DNA from 3 places in the Microbacterium sp. CFBP 13617 genome. Region 2 is predicted to be linked to each of the others. Evidence: predicted binding sites of a transcription regulator. Region 2 holds the regulator's gene; each other region holds the start of a gene.

Region 1 (3,223 bases), on a different contig from region 2:
CCGCAGCGCGCAGCCAGCAGCCCGCAGCCCGCAGCCCGCAGCCAGCCAACTCACCGGCAGCCAACCGGCGCCGGATCATCGAGCGGTCACCGCCCCGTCAACACAGAACGCCCCCTCCCGAAGGAGGGGGCGTTCTGTCACTGCCTAGGCGTGGATCAGAAGTCCATGCCACCGGTCGGGTCGCCCGCGGGAGCGGCCGACTTCTCGGGCTTGTCGGCGACGACGACCTCGGTCGTGAGGAACAGACCGGCGATGGATGCCGCGTTCTGCAGAGCCGAACGCGTCACCTTGGCGGGGTCGATGATGCCCTGTGCGAACAGGTCACCGTACTCGCCCGTCGCGGCGTTCAGGCCGTGGCCCACGGGGAGCTCGGCGACCTTGTTCGCCACGACACCGGGCTCGAGACCGGCGTTGAGCGCGATCTGCTTGAGCGGGGCCTCGATGGCGACGCGGACGATGTTCGCACCCGTGGCCTCGTCACCGACGAGGTCGAGGGCTGCGAGCGCGGTCTTGCCGGCCTGGATGAGCGCGACGCCACCACCGGCGACGACACCCTCTTCGACGGCGGCCTTGGCGTTGCGCACGGCGTCTTCGATGCGGTGCTTGCGCTCCTTGAGCTCGACCTCGGTGGCCGCGCCCGCCTTGATGACGGCGACGCCACCCGCGAGCTTGGCGAGGCGCTCCTGGAGCTTCTCGCGGTCGTAGTCGCTGTCGGTGTTCTCGATCTCGCGACGGATCTGGGTCACGCGACCCTCGATCAGCTCGGACTCGCCCGCACCCTCGACGATCGTGGTCTCATCCTTGGTGATGATGACCTTGCGCGCACGGCCGAGCAGGTCGACCGTGGCGTTCTCGAGCTTGAGGCCCACCTCTTCGGTGATGACCTGTCCGCCGGTGAGGATCGCGATGTCCTGCAGCTGAGCCTTGCGACGGTCGCCGAAACCGGGAGCCTTGACGGCCACCGACTTGAAGATGCCGCGGATCTTGTTGAGCACCAGCGTCGCGAGAGCTTCGCCCTCGACGTCTTCGGCGATGATGAGGAGCTCTTTGCCCTCCTGGATCACCTTGTCGACGATGGGCAGAAGGTCCTTGATGTTGGAGATCTTCTGGTTGGCGATCAGGATGTACGGGTCTTCGAAGACCGCTTCCTGACGCTCGGGGTCGGTGACGAAGTAGGGGTTGATGTACCCCTTGTCGAAGCGCATGCCCTCGGTGAGCTCGAGCTCGGTGCCGAAGGTGTTGCTCTCCTCGACGGTGACGACGCCTTCCTTGCCCACCTTGTCGATGGCTTCGGCGATGAGTGCGCCGATGGCCGGGTCGGCGGCGGAGATCGATGCGGTAGCCGCGATCTGCTCCTTCGACTCGACCTCTTTGGCCGAGGCCAGGAGCTCGTCGGTGACGGCCTTGACGGCCTTCTCGATGCCCTTCTTGAGCGAGATGGGGTCTGCGCCGGCCGCGACGTTGCGCAGGCCCTCGCGCACGAGCGCCTGGGCGAGAACGGTGGCGGTGGTGGTGCCGTCACCCGCGACGTCGTCGGTCTTCTTGGCGACCTCCTTGACCAGCTCGGCGCCGATCTTCTCGTACGGGTCGTCGAGCTCGATCTCCTTGGCGATCGAGACGCCGTCGTTCGTGATCGTGGGGGCGCCCCACTTCTTCTCGAGCACGACGTTGCGACCGCGGGGGCCCAGGGTCACCTTGACGGCGTCGGCCAGCGTGTTGAGGCCACGCTCGAGACCGCGTCGGGCCTCTTCGTCGAAAGCGATGATCTTTGCCATAAGTGTGTCGTCCCTCCCGGACGGGTGACTGCTGATTTTGGCACTCGACGAAAGCGAGTGCTAACTCATTCTGGCACTCGCCCCTGGGGAGTGCAAGCCGCCCACCCGCGCGCAAACGACGACGCCACGGCATCCGGGATCGGATGCCGTGGCGTCGGGAAACGGTGATCAGGCCAGTCGCACCGACTCCGCCTGGGGGCCCTTCTGCCCGGTGCCGACGGTGAACTCGACGGCCTGGCCCTCCTCGAGAACGCGGAAACCCGACATCTCGATGCTCGAGTAGTGGACGAAGACGTCCTGGCCGTCGGCGACGGTGATGAAGCCGAAGCCCTTCTCGGCGTTGAACCATTTGACAGTGCCCTGCGTCATGCGAATCTCCCGTTGCTGAATGACGAGGTCATCGTAAGCACGCGTGATCCCGCCGCACCGGCCGCTCGGCCCATTGTTGACGCGCAGGCCGCGAACTTGTTACGCCGCGGAAACACGCGGCCGTCGAGGGGTCAGGGAGCGGTCGACGGCGACGCCTGACCGGCGGCGCGATCGAGGCCGATGACGACGACGAGCCGCTTCACGGCGCTCTCGTCGTCGGGGGTGCTGGGGTCGTCGGTCGGCTGCAGGAAGTCGCTCTGCGCGATCTGCGCGCCCCCGATGGTCTGGGCCAGGCCCTGGGCTGCCGCCTCGTCGGTGTCGCGGAGGTAGTAGATCGTCGTCTCGGCGAAGTCGGTGCTGTCGGAGTCGCCGGTCTCGACGCCCTCACCCGGCCATCCGGCCGCCACGATCTGGTCGCGCACGGCGGCGGCGAGTCCCTCGTCGGCCGTGCCGTTGAGAACGACCACCGAGTACGACGTGTCGACGACGGCGGGCGTCGTGGGTTCCGCCGAGACGGTGGGCACCGGCGCGGGCCCGGAGCCGAACGAGATGCGGCCCGACACCACCAGCGAGCCGAAGATGCCGGCGATGATCAGGGCGAGGGTGGCGATGGCCGCCCACAGGAAGATGATCCACCCGCGCAGCCGGGGATTCTCGGCGCGGTGGGCGCCGACGCGACCCGCATCGGCCGGCAGGTCGTCGAAGCGATCCCGCGGGAAGGTCGATCTGGCCATTGGACGATGCTACCGGTCCGACCCGCGCGCACCCGTCACCGGGTGGCGGTGCGGCCGAGGCGTGCGCGCTGCTGCGCGGCCGCGTCATCGCGGCGTCGGCGCAGGCGACGCACCAGCATGGGGTCGGACGCGAGGGCTTCGGGGGTGTCGATGAGGCGACCGAGCAGCTGGTAGTACCGGACCGGCGTCAGCGCGAACTCGGCGCGGATCGCCTCCTCTTTCGCACCCCCATGGCGTCGCCATTCACCCTCGAAGGCGAGGAAGGCGCGATCACGGTCCGACAGGGGCACGCTCCGACGCTACTGCGCACCGCCCGTCGATTCCGGATGCCACGCCACCCACGCC
Region 2 (3,223 bases):
CGGCTGAGCGGATGCCGCCTCGTCGGTGACGAAGTGCAGCGCCACGGTCAGTGCCGGAAGCGGTCGCGGAACTTCGAGAACATGCCCTGCTGGTGCTCGGCCAGGCGCGGCTGGGGGGCCTTCGTGCGCTTGGCGAACTCCTCGATGAGGGCGCGTTCCTTGTGGTCGAGGCGCGTGGGCGTCACGACGTGCACGCCGACCTTCAGGTCCCCGCGCTGGCTTCCGCGCAGCGGCGTGATGCCGCGGCCCTTGATGGTGAGCACGTCGCCCGACTGCACGCCCGGGCGCACCTCGAGCTCGACGGCACCATCGAGGGCGTCGATCGTCGTGGTGGTGCCGAGGATGGCATCCGGCATCGACACCTCGAGGGTGGCGAGCAGGTCGTCGCCCTCGCGGCTGAAAGCCTCGTGCGCGTCGACGGTGATCTCGAGGTACAGGTCGCCGTTGGGGCCGCCGGCGGGGCCGACCTCACCCGAACCGGGAAGCTGCAGGCGCAGGCCCGACTCGACGCCGGCGGGGATGTCGACCGACACGGTGCGGCGGGCGCGTACGCGTCCCTGTCCCTGGCAGGTGCCGCAGGGGTAGGGGATGGTCGTGCCGTGTCCGTGGCACACGTTGCAGGGCTGGCTGGTGACGACGTTGCCGAGAAGGCTGCGCACCGTGCGCTGCACGTGACCGGAGCCGTGGCAGATGTCGCAGGTGACTTCGCTCGTGCCGGGCTGCGTGCAGGCTCCCTGGCAGGTCTCGCACAGGACGGCGGTGTCGACGTCGAGGTCGCGGTGCGTGCCGAAGACGACGTCGCCGAGATCGAGCGTGACGCGCACGAGGGCGTCCTGCCCGCGCTCGCGACGCGAACGCGGACGCGGTCCACGCCCGCCTCCGCCGCCCTGGGCCCCGCCGAAGAACGTCTCGAAGATGTCGCTGAAGCCGCCGAAGCCGGCCGCTCCCCCGCCCCCGCCGAAGGGGTTCTGGTCGCCGCCCATGTCGTAGCGGCGACGCTGCTCGGGGTCGCTGAGCACGTCGTACGCGTGCGTGACCAGCTTGAAGCGTTCGGACGCGTCGTCACCGGGGTTCACGTCGGGGTGCAACTGACGAGCGAGACGGCGGTACGCCTTCTTGATCTCGTCGGCGCTGGCGTCTCGTTCGACGCCGAGGACCTCGTAGTGGTCAGCCACAATCGCCTTCCTGTCCGCGGGTGCGGGGTCGTTCTCGGTGGGGTGCTCGTCAGCGCGCGCTGTCGTCGTCTTCGAGCATCCGGGTCAGATAGTGCGCGACGGCGCGAACCGCCGCGAGGTTGGAGGAGTAGTCCATGCGGGTGGGGCCGAGCAGGCCCACGCGGGCACCGCCCGTCGAGCCGTCGTACCGGCTGGCGAGCACCGAGGCCTCGATGAGTCCGAAGGGTTCGTTCTCGCGGCCGATGCTGGCCGACAAGCCCTTCTCGTCGGCGACCATCTCGGTCATGAGCCGCAGCAGGGTCACCTGCTCCTCGATGGCTTCGAGGAGCGGGTAGATGCTGCCGCGGAAGTCGGACTCGCGCTTGGCGAGGGTCGCCGCCCCAGCCATGACGAGGCGATCCTGACGGAACTCCTCGAGCTCCTCGCCGACGACGCGGAACACGGCGTCGGCGACGGCGTCGAGGGCGATGCCGGGGCGGGGGCCGTCGGCGACGACCGCGGCGACCTGCTGCGCGCAGTCGGCGACGGAGCGCCCGACCAGCACCGCGCCCACACGCGCGCGCAGCTGCACGATGTCGGCCTCGGCCGGCTCGGCCGGGACGAGCGCGATCCGCTGCGAGACGCGGCCGGTGTCGGTGACGAGGATGACGAGCACGCGGGGACCGCCGAGAGCCACGAGCTCCACGTGCGAGAGGTTGGCGCGCGCGAACGACGGGTACTGCACGATCGCGACCTGGCCGGTCAGCTGCGTCAGGGCACGCACCGTGCGGGCGAGCAGGTCGTCGAGATCGCCCGCCTCGTCGAGGAACGAGGTGATCGCGCTGCGCTGCGCTCCCGAGAGCGGGCGCAGTTCGGCGAGGTGATCGACGAACACGCGGTAGCCCTTGTCGGTGGGCACGCGGCCCGACGAGGTGTGGGGTGCGACGATGAGGTCTTCGTCTTCGAGCAGCGCCATGTCGTTGCGGATGGTCGCCGCCGACACACCGAACGCGTGCCGGTCGACGATCGCTTTGCTGCCGACGGGTTCACGCGTGTCGACGTAATCCTGCACGATCGCGCGGAGCACTTGGAGGCCGCGTTCCGACACCATGCGCTGCTCCTCCCCGTCTGGCACTCGACTTGACTGAGTGCCAATTCTACGCCGATCGACGACCTGCCCCGTCGGGGGCTCGCGGATGCCGGATCCTCCGCGCCTGCGTGCGGTCCCGCCGCGGGATGCGACGGCGCGGATCAGACCGTGAGGGCTCGCACCACGGCATCCGCCAGCAGGCGTCCGCGGCGGGTCAGCACGATGCGGCCCCGGATGGCATCCGCCCCCTCGATGAGCCCGTCGGCGATGAGCGACGCCACGGCCTTGCGGCCCTCGCCGTGCAGCTCGCCGACGGCGAGACCCTCGCGAATGCGGCTGCGCAGCAGCACCGACTCGAGTCGTCGGGCCGTCTCGTCGGGGCGCTCGCGCGCGGCGGCCGGTGACTCGTTCGCCGCGAGGCGCTGGGCATAGGCGGCCGGGTGTTTGACGTTCCACCAGCGCAGCCCCGCGACGTGGCTGTGGGCGCCCGGTCCGAACCCCCACCAGTCCGTGCCGCGCCAATAGGCGAGGTTGTGCCGCGAACGGTGGGCGACGCCGCGCGACCAGTTCGACACCTCGTACCAGTCGTACCCGGCATCGGCGAGCAGCTCGTCGGCCAGTTCGTACATGTCGGCCTGCAGGTCGTCGGAGGGCTCCGCGACCGCGCCCGAGCGGATCTGGCGGGCGAGCTTCGTGCCGTCTTCGACGATGAGCGCGTAGGCCGAGATGTGATCGGGAGCGAGGGAGACGGCGGTCTCGAGAGACGACCGCCAGTCGTCGAGCGACTCCCCCGGTGCGCCGTAGATGAGGTCGAGCGACACGTCGAGCCCGGCGCGGCGGGCCGCGGCGACGGCGGTCGCGACGTTCGCGGGGTCGTGGGTGCGGTCGAGGGCGGCGAGCACGTGCGGGCGGGCCGACTGCATGCCGATCGACACGCGCGTGACGCCCGCCGCAGCCAGCGTCTCGACCACGGCGTCGT
Region 3 (3,223 bases), on a different contig from region 2:
AGCCCGGCGTTGCCCCCGCCGATGATCACGATGCGGGGGGTGTCGGCGCGAGCGACGGTGCGGCTCGAGTCGTTCATGGGGGATCCTCTCGTCTCCCTCACCGTGTCGTCATCGGCAGCGGGATGCCACCCGGTTGACAGCGTCGGTCGGGCGGACGACCCGGGCGCTGGGGAACGACGAAGAGGGCTCGCCGTCGGCAGGAGCGCTTCTCCCGTGCCGCTGGAGCGGGAGCGCACCCGTTGAAGCGCGTGGTCCGTGCGCGGGTCGGGCCTGTCAAGGGGCGGGGCGCGGCCCCGTCGGCGTCGTTGGATGGAGACACCGCCGATCAGCGGTGACGCACCCCGGTGCGTTCGACGAAAGGATCCCCATGAGCGACGCCTCGATCGACCCGTCCCCCGCCGACTCGTCGACCCCCGCCGCCGACGTCGGCATCGCGGGTGTGCAGCCCCTGCGCGACGGCGACACCTCGATCGAGCCCGACCCCGCGCTCGACCCCGCCCAGGCGGAGTGGGACGCCACGACGGCCCTCGACGAGGGCGTCGACCCGCAGGACATCGCCCCCGCGACCGCGACGGGCGCCGACCCGGCCGAGATCGCGGCCGACGACACCGACATCCCGTTCGAGGACATCCACCCCGGGTCCACCGGCACCGACTCGCAGGGTCAGGACCCGGGCGTCGTCGAGCTCGGCGAAGAGGGCCAGGGAGACCTGGCGCCCGAAGACCTCTGAGCGACGCGCGAGAGAGGGGTCGGTCCGTTCGGGCCGACCCCTCTGTTCGCGGTGGATTACTGCTCGATGAGCTGCGGTTCGCTCTCGTGCGCCCGGATGACGCCGTCGTGGTCGTCGGTGGCCACCGCGATGCGGCGCGGCTTCGCCTTCTCGCTCACCGGGATCGTGACCGACAGCACACCGTTGCGGTAGGCGGCGCTGATGCCGTCGGTGTCGATGCCCTGGCCGAGGTTGAGCTGGCGGACGAAGGTGGCCGTCTCGCGCTCGCGGGTGATCCACTTGACGTCGTCGCCGGTGGCGAGGGTGCGTTCGGCGCGGATGGTCAGCAGCTGACCGTCGACGTCGATGTCGACCGAGCCCGGGTCGACCCCGGGAAGGTCGGCCGAGAGCACGTAGTGGTCGCCGTCGCGGTAGAGGTCCATCGGCATCCGGCGCGGTCCGCCCCCGCGACGGGCATCGAGAAAGGTCGACGCGAGGCGGTCGAGGTCGCGGAAGGGGTCGTAAGTGGCCATGGTCGGTTCTCCTTTTCGGTCGGTCCGGATATCGGCATCCGGAGTTCGATGAAGTTGAGCCTTGTGCGCTCAACGTGGCAGCAGATTAGCACTCTCGACAGGAGAGTGCCAAGACCGTCGAATGTCCAAGACGCGCCGTGCCGGGGTCGCTTTCTGCGGCGTGTCCTGGACACTCAACGGGTTGGGGCGCTGGGGCGCTGGGGCGCTGGGGCGCTGGCGCGGTGGCGCGGTGACGTGATGGCGCGGCGGCGGAGCGGGTCAACCGCCCGAGCGCGGCGCCGCGGTAGCGTCATCGGGTGATGGATGCCGCGGCGAAGCCGCCCCTCGTGCGGGCGCTGTGGGGCGCGACCCACCCGGGGCCGACCCTGGTCGTGACCGTTCTGTCGCTGGCCCTCGGCCTCGCCGCGGGGGTCGAGCCCGCGCGGCTCGCGCTGCTGGTGGTCGCCGTGTTCGCGGGACAGGTGTCGGTGGGGCTGTCGAACGACGCGATCGACGGCGCGCGCGACGCCGCCGTCGGCCGCCGCGACAAGCCCATCGCGGGGGGCGCGATCACCCCGGAGCACGCGCTCGGGGTGGCCGTGGCGTCCGCGATCCTCGCCGTGCTCCTGTCGGTGCCGCTCGGCCCCGGGCTCGTCGCCGCGCACGCGGTGGCCCTGGCCTCGGCGTGGGCGTACAACGCCGGCCTGAAGTCGACGCCGTTGTCGATCGTGCCGTTCGTGCTGAGTTTCGGACTCTTCCCGTCGTTCGCGACGCTGTCCCTCGCGTCTCCCGCGCTGGCTGCCCCGTGGGCGACGCTCGCGGGAGCCGCCCTCGGCGCGGCCGTGCATCTGACCAACGTCGTTCGAGACCTCGACGACGATCGGCGCACGGGCGTGCGGGGCCTTCCGCACCGCCTCGGTGCGCGGGTCTCGGTGGTGCTCGCGGCGGTCGGCGTCGTCGCCGGAGCGGTGGCGGTGCTGATCGGCACGGATGCCACGGTGCTCGGCGCGATCTTCTTCACCGCCGTCGTCGCGGTGGCGGCCACGGCCGTGGTGCTCGTGCTCGTGCGCGCGCCCGGACGCGCGGTGTTCCAGCTCACGATGCTGGCGGCGCTGCTGCTCGCCGCTCAACTCGTCGTGACCTGACTCCTCCCGCCCGGGCGGCTCGTCAGTCGCGGGCGGCGCGATCCAGTCGCATGGCGTACGCGCGCGTGAACAGCGCGCCCCCCGCCCCCCGCAGCATGGTGCGCAGCGCCCCGGTGCGCAGGGGGTGGGCGAGCGGGCCCGTGGCCCGCCCGAGCAGCGTGTTGAGCCAGGCCAGGCGCGCCGCGTGCCGCGCCGAGGCCAGACGGTCGGTCTCCCATCGTCCGAGGCCGACGGCCTCGCCCGTCCGCACCCACCCGGGCAGCAGCGGGGCCAGCGTGAGGGCGTCGAGCAGCCCGAGGTTCATCCCCTGACCGCCGATGGGGCTCACCTCGTGGGCGGCGTCGCCGACCACCACGACGCGGCCGCGCCGCAGCGCCGGAGCGACGGCGCGCCGCACGCGGAACGTCGTCGCCTCGGCGATGTCGACCTCGAGCCCCGCGCGCTCGGCGACGGCCCTCTCGAGGGTGCCGACGGCATCCGTCACCTCGTCGGTGCCCGCCCACGCCACCAGTCGGCGGCGTCCGCCGGGTAGCGGGAACGATTCCAGTACGCCCTGGCGTTCCAGGTGCACCCGGGCGACGGGGCCGCCGGGAGCGACGACGTCGGCCATGACGTAGCGGTCGGGGTAGTGGTGCGTCCGAACGGCGCCGGGGCGGTACACGAGGTCGCGGCCCGCCCATCCCGAGGCCACGACGACGACGCGGGCGTGGATCTCCTCGTCGCCGCGCGGACCGGTGGCGCGCACGCGTACGCCTTGACCGTCGTCGTGCACGGCGGTGATCGCGACCCCCCGACGCACGCGCGGCGCCAGGCCGGTCAGCACCTCCATCGTGTCGGCCTGGGGGAGTGCGGCGACG

Evidence for each region. Region 2 encodes HrcA, which represses chaperone genes, less so after heat shock. Its sites were predicted from a motif close to TTNGCACTCGNNNNNNNCGAGTGCNAA; they were not measured.
Region 1: a site for HrcA is predicted at 1,813-1,839, ahead of groL (chaperonin GroEL). Genes of this name have one in related genera too.
Region 3: a site for HrcA is predicted at 1,328-1,354, ahead of IFU40_RS12840 (Hsp20/alpha crystallin family protein). Genes of this name have one in related genera too.

What each region holds. Positions count from the first base shown of each region.
Region 1 is NZ_JACYNW010000004.1:378,065-381,287, reverse strand. Features, by position in the region: gene groL (chaperonin GroEL) at 156-1,775, opposite strand; gene IFU40_RS13695 (cold-shock protein) at 1,944-2,144, opposite strand; gene IFU40_RS13690 (LytR C-terminal domain-containing protein) at 2,276-2,878, opposite strand; gene IFU40_RS13685 (DUF3263 domain-containing protein) at 2,914-3,168, opposite strand; gene IFU40_RS13680 (DUF2332 domain-containing protein) at 3,178-3,223, opposite strand, start outside.
Region 2 is NZ_JACYNW010000002.1:391,207-394,429, forward strand. Features, by position in the region: gene IFU40_RS06490 (16S rRNA (uracil(1498)-N(3))-methyltransferase) at 1-45, opposite strand, end outside; gene dnaJ (molecular chaperone DnaJ) at 48-1,175, opposite strand; gene hrcA (heat-inducible transcriptional repressor HrcA) at 1,225-2,265, opposite strand; gene hemW (radical SAM family heme chaperone HemW) at 2,406-3,223, opposite strand, start outside.
Region 3 is NZ_JACYNW010000004.1:188,242-191,464, forward strand. Features, by position in the region: gene IFU40_RS12830 (NAD(P)/FAD-dependent oxidoreductase) at 1-77, opposite strand, end outside; gene IFU40_RS12835 (sugar ABC transporter ATPase) at 368-730, shown strand; gene IFU40_RS12840 (Hsp20/alpha crystallin family protein) at 787-1,242, opposite strand; gene IFU40_RS12845 (UbiA family prenyltransferase) at 1,542-2,366, shown strand; gene IFU40_RS12850 (FAD-dependent monooxygenase) at 2,389-3,223, opposite strand, start outside.